DNA from 3 places in the Cupriavidus sp. D39 genome. Region 2 is predicted to be linked to each of the others. Evidence: predicted binding sites of a transcription regulator. Region 2 holds the regulator's gene; each other region holds the start of a gene.
The links. The regulator HrcA, encoded in region 2, represses chaperone genes, less so after heat shock. The targets are predictions, from matches to a motif close to TTAGCACTCNNNNNNNNNGAGTGCTAA.
Positions count from the first base shown of each region.

Region 1: a site for HrcA is predicted at 2,881-2,907, ahead of groES (co-chaperone GroES). Genes of this name have one in related genera too.
Region 3: a site for HrcA is predicted at 3,522-3,548, ahead of rpoH (RNA polymerase sigma factor RpoH). Genes of this name have one in related genera too.

Region 1 covers NZ_JAPNLE010000009.1:4,579,851-4,584,941, reverse strand. The annotation lists gene OMK73_RS33450 (metallophosphoesterase) at 1-662, shown strand, start outside; gene groL (chaperonin GroEL) at 803-2,455, opposite strand; gene groES (co-chaperone GroES) at 2,497-2,787, opposite strand; gene OMK73_RS33435 (zinc-dependent alcohol dehydrogenase family protein) at 3,400-4,389, shown strand.
Region 2 covers NZ_JAPNLE010000009.1:5,005,640-5,010,730, reverse strand. The annotation lists gene OMK73_RS35395 (thioredoxin family protein) at 1-318, opposite strand, end outside; gene grpE (nucleotide exchange factor GrpE) at 408-965, opposite strand; gene OMK73_RS35385 (hypothetical protein) at 1,240-1,395, shown strand; gene OMK73_RS35380 (RNA-binding S4 domain-containing protein) at 1,440-1,835, opposite strand; gene hemH (ferrochelatase) at 1,869-2,984, opposite strand; gene hrcA (heat-inducible transcriptional repressor HrcA) at 3,097-4,134, opposite strand; gene OMK73_RS35365 (NAD kinase) at 4,249-5,091, shown strand, end outside.
Region 3 covers NZ_JAPNLE010000009.1:4,057,006-4,062,096, forward strand. The annotation lists partial or broken gene OMK73_RS30985 (COX15/CtaA family protein) at 1-705, shown strand, start outside; gene cyoE (heme o synthase) at 766-1,635, shown strand; gene OMK73_RS30995 (SCO family protein) at 1,783-2,409, shown strand; gene rpoH (RNA polymerase sigma factor RpoH) at 2,508-3,404, opposite strand; partial or broken gene OMK73_RS31005 (pirin family protein) at 3,816-4,678, shown strand; gene ybiB (DNA-binding protein YbiB) at 4,718-5,091, opposite strand, start outside.

The DNA.
Region 1 (5,091 bases), 430 kb from region 2:
CCGCGCGCACCTTTTCGGGGCCGGTGGTCTATGTGCCGGGCAATCACGAGTACTACGAGGGCGCCTTCGAAACGGTCGACGCCGCCATGGCACAAGCCTCCCAGGCGGCGCCGCACGTGCGGGTGCTCAATGATGCCGTTGCCTATTTCGATGATCTTGCGGGCGAACCGGTGCGCGTGATCGGCACCACCTGGTGGACCGACTACGCGTTGTTCGGCGCCGGCCGGCGCGAGGAGTCGATGCTGGCTTGCGCGGGCGTGATGGTCGACCACCGCCTGATCGAGGTGGCGGATGGCAACGGCCAGCACCGCCGCTTCACCGTGGCCGATGCCCTGGCGCGGCACCAGGCCGCCAGCGCCTGGCTCGCGGCGCAGCTCGCCACGCCCTTTGCCGGCAAGACGGTGGTGGTCACCCACCATGCGCCGGATCTGGGCAGCCTCGACCCGCGCTTCTCCCACGACCTGGTCTCCGCCGGCTTTATCTCGCGCCGCCCGGACCTGGTCGCGCAGGCCGACCTGTGGGTGCATGGCCATACGCATACGGGCTTCGACTACCGCCTCGACGATGCGCGCGTGGTGTGCAACCCGCGCGGCTATATCCGCCGCAAGACCGGCGAGCTGGAGAACCCGGCCTTCGACTGGTGCTATACCGTGGAGCTCTGAGGCTTTCCGGCGACGGCGCGCAGCTTGCCCATATCGCCCCGCATACCGTCGCCCCACAAGCAAAAACCCCCGCCGGCTCGCGCCAGCGGGGTTTTTGCTACTACGGGTACAGCAGGCTGCCGTTTGGCGGGCCGGCAGATTTACATCATGCCGTCCATGCCGCCCATGCCGCCCATGCCGCCCATGCCGCCCGGCATTGCCGGAGCCGATTCATCCTTCGGCGTTTCAGCAACTGCGCAGTCGGTGGTCAGCATCAGCGAAGCGACCGAAGCAGCGTTCTGCAGCGCGGTGCGGGTCACCTTGGTCGGGTCCAGCACGCCCATTTCCACCAGGTCACCGTACTCGCCGGTGGCGGCGTTATAGCCGTAGTTGCCCTTGCCATCGATGACCTTGGCCACGACGACCGAGGCTTCTTCGCCAGCGTTCAGCACGATCTGGCGCAGCGGCTCTTCCATGGCGCGCAGCACGATCTTGATGCCCGCGTTCTGGTCAGCGTTGTCGCCGGTCAGGCCAGCGATGGCAGCGCGAGCGCGCAGCAGTGCCACACCGCCGCCGGGGACAATGCCTTCTTCCACGGCTGCACGGGTTGCGTGCAGTGCATCTTCCACGCGTGCCTTCTTTTCCTTCATTTCGACTTCGGTGGCGGCTCCAACCTTGATCACTGCAACGCCGCCGGCCAGCTTGGCCACGCGTTCTTGCAGCTTTTCACGGTCGTAGTCCGAGGTCGCTTCTTCGATCTGGGCACGGATCTGCTTCACGCGTGCTTCGATCGAGCCTGCGTCGCCGGCGCCGTCGATGATGATGGTGTTTTCCTTGCCGATTTCGATGCGCTTGGCTTGACCCAGTTCTTGCAGGGTTGCCTTTTCCAGCGTCAGGCCGATTTCTTCAGCGATCACTGCACCGCCGGTCAGGATGGCGATGTCTTCCAGCATGGCCTTGCGGCGGTCGCCGAAGCCCGGAGCCTTGACAGCAGCGGTCTTCAGGATGCCACGGATGTTGTTCACCACCAGGGTCGCCAGGGCTTCGCCCTCGACGTCTTCAGCGATGATCAGCAGCGGGCGGCCCGACTTGGCCACTTGTTCCAGCACCGGCAGCAGGTCGCGGATGTTCGAGATCTTCTTGTCGAACAGCAGGACGAACGGGTTTTCCAGGGCAACAACCTGCTTTTCCGGGTTGTTGATGAAGTACGGCGACAGGTAGCCGCGGTCGAACTGCATGCCTTCCACGACTTCCAGCTCGTCGGCCAGCGACTTGCCGTCTTCCACGGTGATCACGCCTTCCTTGCCGACCTTGTCCATCGCTTCAGCGATCAGCTTGCCGATCACTTCGTCGCTGTTGGCGGAGATCGAGCCAACCTGGGCGATTTCCTTGCTGGTGGTGGTGGTCTTGGTCAGCTTCTTCAGCTCTTCAACCGCGTTCACCACAGCCTTGTCGATACCGCGCTTCAGGTCCATCGGGTTCATGCCGGCGGCAACGTACTTCATGCCTTCGCGCACGATCGACTGGGCCAGCACGGTTGCGGTGGTGGTACCGTCACCGGCGTTGTCGCTGGTCTTGGAAGCCACTTCCTTGACCATTTGCGCGCCCATGTTCTGCAGCTTGTCCTTCAGCTCGATTTCCTTGGCCACGGACACACCGTCCTTGGTCACGGTCGGGCCGCCGAAGCTGCGCTCCAGCACCACGTTGCGACCCTTCGGGCCCAGGGTAACCTTGACTGCGTTGGCGAGAATGTTCACGCCTTCGACCATCTTGGCACGGGCGGCGTCGCCGAATACTACGTCTTTAGCTGCCATGTTCTGAATCTCCTAAATCTGTACGAATGGGGGTGCGTGGATTACTTGTTCACCACGGCCATGATGTCTTCTTCGCGCATGACCAGCAGTTCCAGGCCATCCACCTTCACGGCCTGGCCGGCATACTTGCCGAACAGCACGCGGTCACCCACCTTGACGTCGAGCGCAATCGAAGCACCCTTGTCATCCTTCTTGCCGGGGCCCACGGCGAGCACTTCACCTTGATCAGGCTTTTCGGCAGCGTTGTCGGGAATCACGATGCCGGAAGCGGTCTTGGTTTCATTGTCCAGACGCTTCACGATCACGCGGTCGTGCAAAGGACGCAGATTCATACGGACTCCTTGGTACAAAAAGTGATTTTAGGTTCACAAAAATTGACCGCCAGCACTGACGGCCAGCAGAATTAGTACGCTGGAAGAGGTCTGTTAGCACTCATGCCCAGCGAGTGCTAATTATAGGGACGGGGGTGGCGTTTTCAAGTCGACGACTTGATACGTGTTTACCCTGGAATCGTGAAAATCGTTGTGGGGACTGGCCGCGCGGCAGAATCTTTATTCGCGGCCCAACGAATTCCGCCGAGATCGAAGTTACTTATAGACCACCCTTACAACACCTCCCGGATCCCATACAAGTACCTGAACAAGCTGCGCACCAGGATCTTCCTGCCGGTGCCAGACGAGATCCGGACCGAGTTCGGCATCCCCGCGCCCGAGGGTGCGGCCGAGCAGGAAGCGGGGATCGAGCTGATCTGGAGCCTGCAGCATCTTCTACCTGGGCGTGCGCAAATGGGGAGAAACACTCCATTCAAAACTGCATGGCAAGAGTACAGAAGCGTTGATTTACGAACACGCCGGCATGGCCAAGAATGGCCACACAAACCCACCGCCACTCCATCGCCAATCTATCACCAACTATCCGGAGCGCATCATGCCCCAAGCCACCCCATGCAGGCCCTCGTCGTCGAATCCGCGGGCGCGCCGTTCACGGCCGCCCGGCTTCCCAAGCCAAACACCGGCCCCGGCCAGGTGCTGGTGCGCATCCTGGCCAGCGGCGTCAACCCGCTCGACACCAAGATCCGCGCCGGCCACGCGGAGCACGCCCGCCACCCATTTCCCGCCGTGCTGGGCCTGGACCTGGCCGGCGTGGTCGAAGCCGTGGGCGCGGGCGTGACGGCCTTCGCGCCCGGCGACGATGTCTATGGCATGACAGGAGGCGTCGGCGGCCTGCAAGGCTCGCTCGCCCAGTACGCGGCGGTCGATGCCGAGCTGCTCGCGCACAAGCCCGCCGCGCTGTCGATGCGCGAAGCCGCCGCGTTGCCGCTGGTATTCATCACCGCGTGGGAAGGCCTGGTCGACCGGGCCCGCGTGCAGCCCGGCGAGAAGGTGCTGGTGCATGGCGGCGCGGGCGGCGTGGGGCATATCGCGGTACAGATCGCCCGCGCGCTCGGGGCGCAGGTCTACGCCACGGGCTCGGCCGCGCAGAAGGCAATCATCGAGGGCTACGGCGCCACCGCCATCGACCACGCCACGACATCGGTCGCGCAGTATGTCGACCAATACACGGCGGGCGCGGGCTTCGACGTGGTCTACGATACGGTGGGCGGCGCGGTGCTGGACAGCTCGTTCCTCGCCGCGCGCACCTATGGCGGCCATGTGGTGAGCTGCCTTGGCTGGGGCACGCATGCGCTGGCGCCGCTGTCGTTTCGTGCGGCCACGTACTCCGGCGTGTTCACGCTGATGCCCATGCTCACCGGCAAGGGCCGTGCGCACCACGGCGAGATCCTGCGCGAAGCAGCGCGGCTGGCCGACGCGGGCAAGCTCTCCGTGCGGCTCGACCCGCGGCACTTCCAGCTCGAGGACGCCATCGAGGCGCATCGCGCGATAGAGACCGGCACGGCCAAGGGCAAACTGGTGGTGGATGTTGCGAAGGACTAGCCCGCTGACGCGGGGGTGTCTCTTTAGGGCGGGGTTTTGATGCTTCTGGCTTCTGGCTGCTTGCGCGGCTGGGCGGCTTTGATGGTTGATGGGCTGGACGTGTTTTGGCGCTTCTAGCTGCTGTCGCGGCTGTACGGGGTTGGCCGTTTACACATGTGAGATGTCACTTCTCTTTACTCGTAAAGAGAAGTAACCAAGAGAAAGCGATCCTTGCAGGAGGCTGGCGTGTCGGGGTTGCGCAGCCCGGTGGTTTCGTCGTCAGGCCCCGGGTTCTAATGGCCTCATGCCGTTACCGGTTTAAATGGCCACGATCTTGCGAATGACGCCGGTTTCGTCGTGAGGCTGCTCGGTAGCAGCATCCCTGCTCATCCACACATCTGCCGGTACCGGCGCGAAGCACCACGATATATCACACCGTGATGGTTTCGTGGTGGGGTGGGCGCGGTGGTGAATCCCTCAAAACTATTTCGGCGGTGCCACCGCGCCCACGACGAAAACGGGACGCACGCAACTTCGTGGCCGCCCGCGCCGCGAGCGACAGACGGCCTGAAATTCGTGGTGGTGGCTACCGGTGGGGGCCACCACGAAACCCTGGGCATTGGCAGCGTCGTGATGATCTAAACTGGTAACGGCACGAGGTCATTAGAACCCGGGGCCTGACGACGAAACCATTGGGGTCACCAATGACGCCACGCCAGCCTC
Region 2 (5,091 bases):
GACCGGGATGCCGTGCAGGCCGAAGCGCTTGCCCAGCTCCGGGTGCGCATAGACGTTGGCGTGCAGCCAGTGCAGCTCCAGCGCCCGCACCGGCGCCGGATTGGCCAGCATGGCTTTTTTCGCCATCTCGCAATTGAAGCAGTCCACACCCCAGAAAAACACACAAACCAGCGCATCGCCAGCAGCGGCGATGGCGCCATCGATGTCGGCACCATCTACCGCGCGCATGCCGAACGCGTCGAAGACGCGGTGGTCGAGGTGCGCCGCCGGATCCACGGCGGTGCCAGGCATGGCGGGGTTGTCTGGCTTTGTGGACATAGACGTCTCCGGCAATGGAAAACGCCCGGGCCAGCGGCACCGGGCGTTGCTTGTGCCAGCCCGCCGGGCGGACAGCAAAGAGGTTGCGCTTACTTGGGTGCGGACACCGTAACCAGCGCCGGGCGCAGCACGCGATCAGCAATCGTGTAGCCGCGCTGCAGCACCGTGACCACGGTGTTCGGCTCCTGCGGCGCCGGCACCATCGAAATGGCCTGGTGACGGTGCGGATCGAACTTCTCGCCAACCGGGTTCAGCTCGACGATCTTGCCCTTCTCGAAAGCGCTGACGAGCTGGCGGGCGGTCAGTTCGACCCCTTCGCGCAGCTTGGCGATATCGCCCGACCCGTCGGCCAGCGCCGCCTGCAGGCTGTCCATCACGGGCAGCAGGTAGTCGGCAAAGGTCTCAATGGCGAATTTATGGGCCTTGGCGACGTCCTCCTGGGCGCGGCGGCGGATGTTCTCGCCCTCCGCGGTAGCCCGCAGGAACATGTCGTAGTTCTCCTTGGCCTTGGCTTCAAGCGCGGCCAACTGGGCCGCCACGTCCGCCGCGGCGGCGTTCTCGGCCTGGCCGGCCGGGGCGGTGTTCAGCTCCTCGCTGGCTGGCGTGAGCGGCGGCGTGGTGGATGGCGTCTGCTTCTGTTCTTCCATGTCGATCCGTATCAAAACAAAGACGCGGCCTGCCTGGCGCAGGCCGCCGGGTGGTCAATCGGCAAATGTAGCCTGCAGTTGGTGGCAGGCCCTCAATTTTCAAGAGCGCACAGCGACGGTGCACTGAAACACAAGGTTACAAATGGGGGTGCGCGGAAATAGGGGTCATATTGCTTTGCAACAGCGCACACCCTAAGATGAAACCGTATAAAAATGACAAAAATAACGGGGTCGAAGATGCAACTCAAGTGGGGCCACTCTCGAAAGGTTAGCCATGCATAAGCTGCCTGTTCTGACGGTCTTCCTTCTCGCCGCATTATCGGTGATGACAGCCTTCATCTGCCTCTCTGGCGCCTTCACGCCACGAGACACCGAATACGGCAGCGGCAAGGCGGTATTCAAGCATTACATCGTTCCCTACGTTCGCTGACCCAGCCGGGTGATTGCGGGCGACTGCACGTGCGGCCGTCCGCCTCACCCTCTGACCCCGTCGATCTGCCGACGGTCACGCTTGGTCGGGCGCCCCTGCAGCTTCGATGCAGGCTCCACGTTAAGGCGCCGATTCTCGGCATCCTGCCGCCGGCGCGCCTCGCTGGCCTCGGTTTCCGCATAGAGCGTCTGGGCTACCGCAGCCGGGCCGCGCAGCCCTGCAATCCCTTTCACCACGACTTCCCAGCGTTGCTGGTGCGCCTCCAGGACGACGGTGTCTCCCGGCTTCACCTCGCGCGAACTCTTGCACGCCTGGCCGTTGACCTGCACCTTGCCACGCTCCACCGCCTCGGCGGCCAGCGAGCGGGTCTTGAAGAAGCGCGCGCACCACAGCCATTTATCGATGCGCAGGCGGGCATCGGCCTCGAAAGATACACTCATGTCGTCACCTCCATGCGTTGAGCAGCGCCACGCTCATGCCGCGGCGCCGCGCGTCTGCGCTTGCGTGCGGCGGGCCTCCAGCTCATGCGAATGCGGCAGCCGCAGCGGCCAGCCCTGCAAGTGCTGCAAGCCGATCTCCGCCAGCCCGGCAATCCAGCTTTCCGAATCGTTGAGGCAAGGAATATAGTGGAACACCTTGCCGCCTGCCACATGGAACTCGGAGCGCCCTTCCATCGCGATCTCCTCCAGTGTCTCGAGGCAATCGGCCGGAAAGCCCGGGCAAAACACGTCGACCCGCCCGGTGCCGACCTTGCCGAGTTCCTGCAAGGTGGGCGCGGTATAGGGCTGCAGCCACTCCGCCTTGCCAAAGCGCGACTGGAAAGTGACCTGGTACTGCCCAGGCTGCAGGCCCAGTGCCTCGCCCAGCAGGCGCCCGGTCTTGAGGCACTCGCAATGATAGGGATCGCCGAGTTCCAGCGTGCGGCGCGGCACGCCGTGGAACGACAGGATCAGCTTGTCGCCCCGCGCGAAATCCGGCGTGCCATGCTGCGCCCAGTATGCCCCCACCTGCTGGTGCAAGGCGGCAATGTACGCCGGATGGTCGTGGAAATGCTTGACCAGCCGCAGCTCCGGCTGGTTTCGCCACTGCTTGAGTACCCGGAACACCTCGTCGAAGCCCGTCGCCGTGGTGGTGCCGGAGTACTGCGGGTACAGCGGCAGCAGCAGGATGCGCTCGGTCCCCTGGCGGCGCAGCGCTTCCAGCACCGAGCCGATCGACGGATTGCCGTACCGCATGGCGCACGCCACGGTCACTTCATGGCCTTGCTGGTTCAGCAGCAGCTGCAGGGCGTGTGCCTGGCGCTCGGTGTGCACCAGCAGCGGGGAACCCGTCATATGGGCCTCGCGCAGCCAGATCGACTCGTACTTCATCGCCGAGGCGCGCGAGCGCAGCGGCACGATGATGCCGTACAGCAGCGGCAGCCAGGCCGCGCGCGGGATCTCCACCACACGCGGGTCGGACAGGAACTGCTTGAGGTAGCTGCCGACCGCCTTCGGCGTTGGCGCATCCGGCGTGCCAAGGTTGATCAGCAGGATGGCCGTGCGCGGCGCCTGGCCATGCTGGTAGGCCGGTTCGGGAGTAAACGTCATGTAATTTCCGGTGTGGCGGGGCGGCGCCGGCACAAGGCGCGCGGCAGCCAGGGCTCGCCGAGCTTACAGGATCTGGGGAACAGGCAGTCTGTGAGACCGGGCCAGGCCAACACTAGTTCTGGCTGAGCGCGCTGGACAACAGGCGCGCGGTGATGTCGACGATCGGAATGACCCGTTCGTAGGCCATGCGGGTCGGCCCGATCACCCCGAGCGTGCCGACGATCTGGCCGTCGACTTCGTAGGGCGCGGTAATGACCGCCATGTCTTCCAGCGGCACCAGCTTGCTCTCGCCGCCGATGAAGATCTGCACGCCCTGGGCGTGGCTGGAGACATCGAGCAGCTTGAGCAGGCCGGTCTTGTGCTCGAACACGTCGAACAGGCGGCGCAGCTTTTCCATGCTGGAGGACAGGTCCTCCACCTCCAGCAGCTTGCGCTCGCCCGAAATGAAGACGTGATCGTCGTCCCCCTCGGCCATGGCGCTGCTGCCCGCCTCGACCGCCGCCTGCATCAGCTGCGACATATCCATGCGCAGCGCCTGCAGCTCGCCGCGCAGGTGGTTGCGCACGTTGTCGAAACTCATGCCGGCAAAGTGCGAGTTGATGAAATTGGCGGCTTCGACCAGCTGGGACGGGGTGTACGGCAGCTCGGTCTGGATGATGCGGTTCTGCACGTCGCCCTCAGGGGTGACGATGATCAGCAGGATGCGCTTGTCCGACAGCCGCATGAATTCGACCTGGCGGAACGCCTGGGCGCGCCGTGGCGTCATCACCACGCCGGCGAATTGCGACAGGTTGGACAAGGTGTGCGCCGCCGAGGTGATCATCCGCTGCGGCCCGAGCTGCTGGCCCTGCAGCTGGCCCCGGATCTTGCCGGTCAGCTCGGCCAGGTTGAGCGCGCCGTCCAGCGGCTGGGCGGTCAGCATGGTATCGACGAACAGCCGGTAGCCACGCGGCGTGGGGATACGCCCGGCCGAGGTATGCGGGCTGGTAATGAACCCCATTTCCTCCAGGTCGGACATCACATTGCGGATGGTCGCCGGAGACAGGTCGAGCCCCGAGTACTTCGACAAGGTTCGAGAGCCCACGGGCAGCCCCTCGGCGATGTAGCGCTCGATGAGGGTTTTGAGAAGCGTTTTCGCACGTTCATCCATGATGTTCCTGATTTTACGCAAGTTTTCACCATTCGGGCGGCTCATCCGCGATCCGGCCCGGCGGCGAGCGCCCTCCTGCTGACAATGGTCACGGCGGTATGGTCTAATCCCGGCATGTCTTCGCTCCCCAAGCCCGGCGCCGCGCGCGCCCCATTTCGCACCGTCGCCCTGATCGGCAGGTACGCCACTGCCGGCATCGAGGGCCCGCTGGAAGAGCTGGCCGCCTGTATCCTCAGGAACGGCCAGGATGTGGTGTTCGAGCGCGAAACCGCCCTGGCCACCGGGCTGACCGACTATCCGGCGCTGGCGCCCAACGAAATCGGCAAGCATGCCGATGTGGCGGTGGTGCTCGGCGGCGACGGCACCCTGCTGGGCCTGGCGCGCCAGCTGGCCGGCTACCCGGTGCCGCTGATCGGCGTGAACCACGGGCGCCTCGGCTTCATGACCGACATCCCGTTGGAGGATGTGCACTCGGTGCTCCCGGACATGCTGGCGGGCCGCTACGAGTCCGAGACCCGCATGCTGCTGGAGTCCCAGGTGGTGCGCGACGACGGCGTGATCTTCTCCGCGCTGGCCTTCAACGACGTCGTGGTCAACCGTTCCGGCATTTCCGGCATGGTCGAGCTGGCGGTGTCGGTGGACGGCCACTTCATGTACAACCAGCGCTCCGACGGCCTGATCGTCTCCACGCCGACCGGCTCGACCGCCTATGCGCTGTCGGCAGGCGGCCCGATCCTGCACCCTACCTTGTCGGGGCTGGTGCTGGTGCCGATTGCCCCGCATGCGCTGTCCAACCGCCCGATCGTCCTGCCGCACGATGCCGAGGTGTCGATCGAGGTCGCCACGGCGCGCGACGCCAGCGTGAACTTCGACATGCAGTCGCTGACCTCGCTGCTGCCGGGCGACCGCATCGTGGTGCGCCGCTCGGCCAAGACCGTCAACCTGCTGCACCCGATC
Region 3 (5,091 bases), 950 kb from region 2:
CACCGGCGTGCTGCTGCTGGTGTGCGTGCAGGGCGCGTTCGGCGCCTTTACGGTCACGCTCAAGCTCCAGCCCATCATCGTGGTCACGCACCTGATTCTCGGCATGAGCCTGCTGGCGGCATTGATCTGGCTGGGCTCGCGCAACGACCCGCCGCTGCGGGTCGCGCCGCAGGCGGCCGGGCTGCGCTGGCCGGCGCGCATTGCGCTGGCCTTGCTGGTGCTGCAGATCTTCCTGGGCGGCTGGGTGAGCACTAACTATGCGGTGCTGGCATGTACCGACTTTCCGCTGTGCAACGGCCAGCTCGTGCCGGACATGGACTTCCGCCACGGCTTCACGCTGTGGCGCCAGCTCGGCATGACCGCAGACGGCGATTACATTCCACACTCGGCCCTGGTAGCGATCCACTGGGTGCATCGCGGCTTTGCTTTGTCGTGCTGGCTTTCCTGGCCTGGTTCGGCCTGCAGGCGCGCCGCCTTGGCGGCCTTGCGCGCAGCGCCGGCTGGCTGCTGGGCTTTCTCGCGCTGCAACTGGCCACCGGGCTTTCGAACATCGTGTTCGACTGGCCGCTGGGCGCCGCGGTGGCGCATAACGGCGGCGCGGCGGTCTTGCTGCTGCTCCTGGTTCGCCTCAACTACAATATAGGGCTCGCGGCCCGGTCCGCTGACATCGCTACCGACGTGCCGGCCGCCGCGCGCGCCACATGAAAGACAAGAACTCCTCAGTGGTTACAGCTACCCACACATCCCCTCGGACGGGTTCGCCACCTGGTCCGCCAATATGCCGCCCTGACCAAGCCGCGGGTGACGCAGCTTGCCGTCTTCTGCGCCATCATCGGCATGTTCCTGGCCACGCCCGGCATGGTGCCGTGGCCGGTGCTGATCGGGGGCGCTGCCGGCATCTGGCTGTTGGCAGGTGCCGCTTTCGCCATTAACTGCCTGGTGGAGCAGAAGGTCGACGCGCTGATGCGCCGCACCGCATGGCGCCCGTCGGCCACCGGCGAGATCACCACCATCCAGACGCTGGTGTTCTCCGCGGTGCTGGGCGGGGCAGGGATGTGGCTGCTGCACGTCTACACCAACGACCTGACCATGTGGCTGACCGTGGCCACCTTCGTCGGCTACGCTGTGGTGTACACCATCCTGCTCAAGCCGGCCACGCCGCAGAACATCGTCATCGGCGGCCTGTCCGGCGCCATGCCGCCGGCACTCGGCTGGGCGGCGGTCGCGGGCGACCTGCCGGCGGAAGCCTGGTTCCTGGTGCTGATCATCTTTACGTGGACGCCGCCGCACTTCTGGGCCCTGGCCCTGTATCGCCGCGCCGACTACGCCAAATCCGGCCTGCCGATGCTGCCGGTGACGCACGGCGAGCGCTTCACACTGCTGCACATCCTGCTGTACACGCTGATCATGATCGCGGCCACGCTGCTGCCTTTTGTGTACGGCATGTGCGGCTATATCTACCTGGCGGCCGCGCTGGTCCTGGGGGGCGGTTTCCTGGCCTACTCGTGGAAGATGTATCGCAACTACTCGGACGCGCTGGCGCAACGCACCTTCCGCTTCTCGATCCTGTATCTCTCGCTGTTGTTCGCCGCGCTGCTGGTCGATCACTACTTCAAGTTCCTGCCGCAGGCCTGAGCGGGCCGGGCAGGCTTGCGGCATCTTGTCGCGGCCTGCGCGCGTGGCGGCCCCGATCGGCGATACTGCGTGTCATCTGTTAATGTGACCTTGTCGCGTCCAGCCGCCTGCCGGGCGGTCCGGCTCGTCAACACCACCCGAACTCGCATGCCAAACCGCTTCCCTTCAGCCTTTCTCCCCACCTTCGCGACTTTCCGCCGGTTTTGCCTGCTGGCCCTGTGCTCGCTGCTGCTGGCGGCATGTGGTCAGCAGAAGGCTTCCTTCAAGAACGTCGATATCACCGGCGGCAGTGAGTTCGGCAAGGACTTCGTCCTCACCGACCACAACGGCAAGGTGCGCTCCATTGGCGACTTCAAGGGCAAGGCGGTAGTGATGTTCTTTGGCTATACGCATTGCCCGGACGTGTGCCCGACCACCATGGCCGAGCTCAAGGCGGTGATGGAGCAACTGGGTCCGGACGCCGACAAGGTGCAGGTGCTGTTCGTCACGGTGGATCCGGAGCGTGATACGCAGGCCCTGCTGGCGCAGTACGTGCCGGCCTTCGATCCGCGCTTCCTGGGCATGCGCCCGGCCGACGATGCCGCGCTGCAGAAGGTTGCCAAGGACTTCAAGGTGTTCTACGCCAAGGTGCCGGGCACTTCGCCGAACAACTACACCATGGATCACTCGGCGGGCAGCTATGTGTTCGACCCGAGCGGCAAGCTGCGGCTGTTTATCCGCCACGGCCAGGGGCCGGAGCCAATCGTGCACGACCTCAAGCAGCTGCTGTCCTGAGGCGAGCCGCCGGCGCGAAACCGGCGGAAAAATAAAACAGGGCCGGTCGCGAGACCGGCCCTGTTTATTTCTGGTGCGCTTGAGCTTGAGCTTCAGCCTTAGGCAAAGGCCTGCAGCGCACCCTTCATCTTCTTCATCGCCGCGGTTTCGATCTGGCGGATGCGTTCGGCGGAAACGCCGAATTCGTCAGCCAGTTCATGCAGCGTGGAGCCGCCCGAGCCGTCGTCGTTGACCTGCAGCCAGCGCGCCTCGATGATGCGGCGGCTACGGTCGTCGAGCTTGGACAGCGCTTCTTCCAGGCCTTGCACCTGCAGGCGGTCGTGGCGCTGGGCCTCGATCACGCGGGTCGGCTCGTTGTGGTTGTCGGCCAGGTAGGCGATGGGCGCGAAGTCTTCTTCGCCATCGTCGATCTGCCCTTCGAGCGCCAGGTCGCCGCCCGACAGGCGGGTTTCCATCTCCATCACTTCTTCCGGCTTGACGTTCAGCTCGCGCGCAACCGCGTCGATCTGTTCCGGCGTGAAGGTATGGGCGCCCTGCTTGTGGCTGCGCAGGTTGAAAAACAGCTTGCGCTGGGCCTTGGTGGTAGCCACCTTGACCATGCGCCAGTTCTTCAGCACGTATTCGTGGATCTCGGCCTTGATCCAGTGCATGGCGTACGACACCAGCCGCACGCCCTGGTCCGGGTCGAAGCGCTTCACCGCCTTCATCAGGCCGATATTGCCTTCCTGGATCAGGTCTGCGTGGGGCAGGCCATAGCCGAGGTACTGGCGGGCGATGGACACCACCAGGCGCAGGTGCGACAGCACCATGCGGCGCGCCGCATCGACGGAGTCGTGCTCGCGCAACTCGCGCGCAAGCCGCTGCTCTTCCTCGGGGGTAAGCAGGGGAATACGGTGGACAGCCTGGATATAGCTGTCGATATTTCCCAGCGTTCCAGGAAAGGTCAGCGCAAACGTCCCGGCGCCCTGCGGCACCGTAGGCAGACGGTTGTTCATTTGGGTTTGGTCAGCAGATAAGACCGCGTTCACTCGATTGCTCCTTTCGCATTCCGGCGGGTGGGTTGCCCGCGTGTGCGGACCTCTTGGGGGGCTCGCACTGCATTGCAACACATATTAGCACTCAAGCCGGGGGACTGCTAAGTTGGAGTGACAATAGGGTTGATAGTTCCTGGTAATCGAATGGTACTTCTACATAGTGTTTTAAACCGACATCTTGCGGGATGTGGCGAGGAATGTGGCGAGGCCACTATCTCACGCGGGTGCGCCAACGATCGGACATTGATTAGAGGGCTGCTACCCCTGCCGGTTCTGTCGCCGGATGAGATGCTGTGTTTCGCTAGCAGCTACACTCTTTTCATTTATCTCAGTGGTGCTGCGCGCCAGCATCGACCAAACCGGGGAACATTCATGTCTGCTATCGAACACTTGCTCAAGCCGCATACCCGTGACCTCGGCGACTTTGCCGTGAGCCGCCTGCTGCCCGCCGCGGCAACCCAGACTGTCGGCCCATTCATCTTCTTCGACCACATGGGCCCGGTGGCCATGCCGCCGGGAGAGGGGCGGATGTGCGCCCGCATCCGCATATCGGCCTGGCCACGGTCACCTACCTGTTCGAGGGCGAGATGCTTCACCACGACAGCCTGGGCAGCAAGCAGGTCATCAGGCCGGGCGACGTGAACTGGATGACGGCGGGCAGGGGCATCGCGCACTCGGAGCGCTCGCCCCAGGCCGCCCGCGATGCCGGGCCACGCCTGCACGGCATCCAGACCTGGGTGGCGCTGCCCAAGGAGCACGAGAACGTCGAGCCGTCCTTCCATCACCATCCGGCGGCGACGCTGCCCAAGCTGGAGCGCCCTGGCGTACGCATGACGGTGATTGCGGGCGATGCGTTTGGCGCCGAGGCGCCGGTGAAGGTGTTTGGCCGCACGCTCTATGTGGCCATTGAGCTCGAGGCGGGCGCCAGCCTGGAGATTCCGGCGGAGCATGCCGAGCGCGGCGTCTACCCGGTGGACGGCACCATCGCGCTGGACGGCGAGGTGCTGCCGGAGCGGCACCTGGCGGTGCTGGTGCCGGGCCAGCCGGTGACGTTGACGGCGCAGGTGGCGTCGCGCGTGATGTTGCTCGGCGGGGACCCGACCGACGGCCATCGCTTTATCTTCTGGAATTTCGTTGCTAGCACCAAGGAGGCGATCGAAGCGGCCTCCCAGCGCTGGGAGGATGACCAGTTTCCGCGTGTGCCGGGGGAAGACGATCGCATCCCCTGCCCCAGCGCAAGCGCTGACCAGAGGCGCCCGCGCAGCCGGCCCGGATCAGACCGGGCTGGCCCAGGCTACCCGCGTGCCTTGCTGCAGGCAGTCGCGGATGGCGTCGATCTGCGTGGCGATCGGGGCGGGCACGGGCAGCTTGCCGTCCAGCACGAGGCGGATCCAGGCCGCGGTCTGGTCCACGTCGCTGCCGGGCGGCAACTCCGGCACTTCCACGATGGAGCCGGAAGTCGGGTCGACCAAAGTGCGCTGATGCCCGTCGTGCAGCCAGTCGATGCGGCTGTTGCGCCGGGCGTCCGCCACCACCTCGCCTTCGGTGCCGCGCGCCAGCAGCACATTGGCGGGCTCGCGCGAGAAATAGTCGGTCAGGGTTTCGCGGTACTCGGGGTGGGTGTAGCTATACAGCCGCAGCGCCTCGG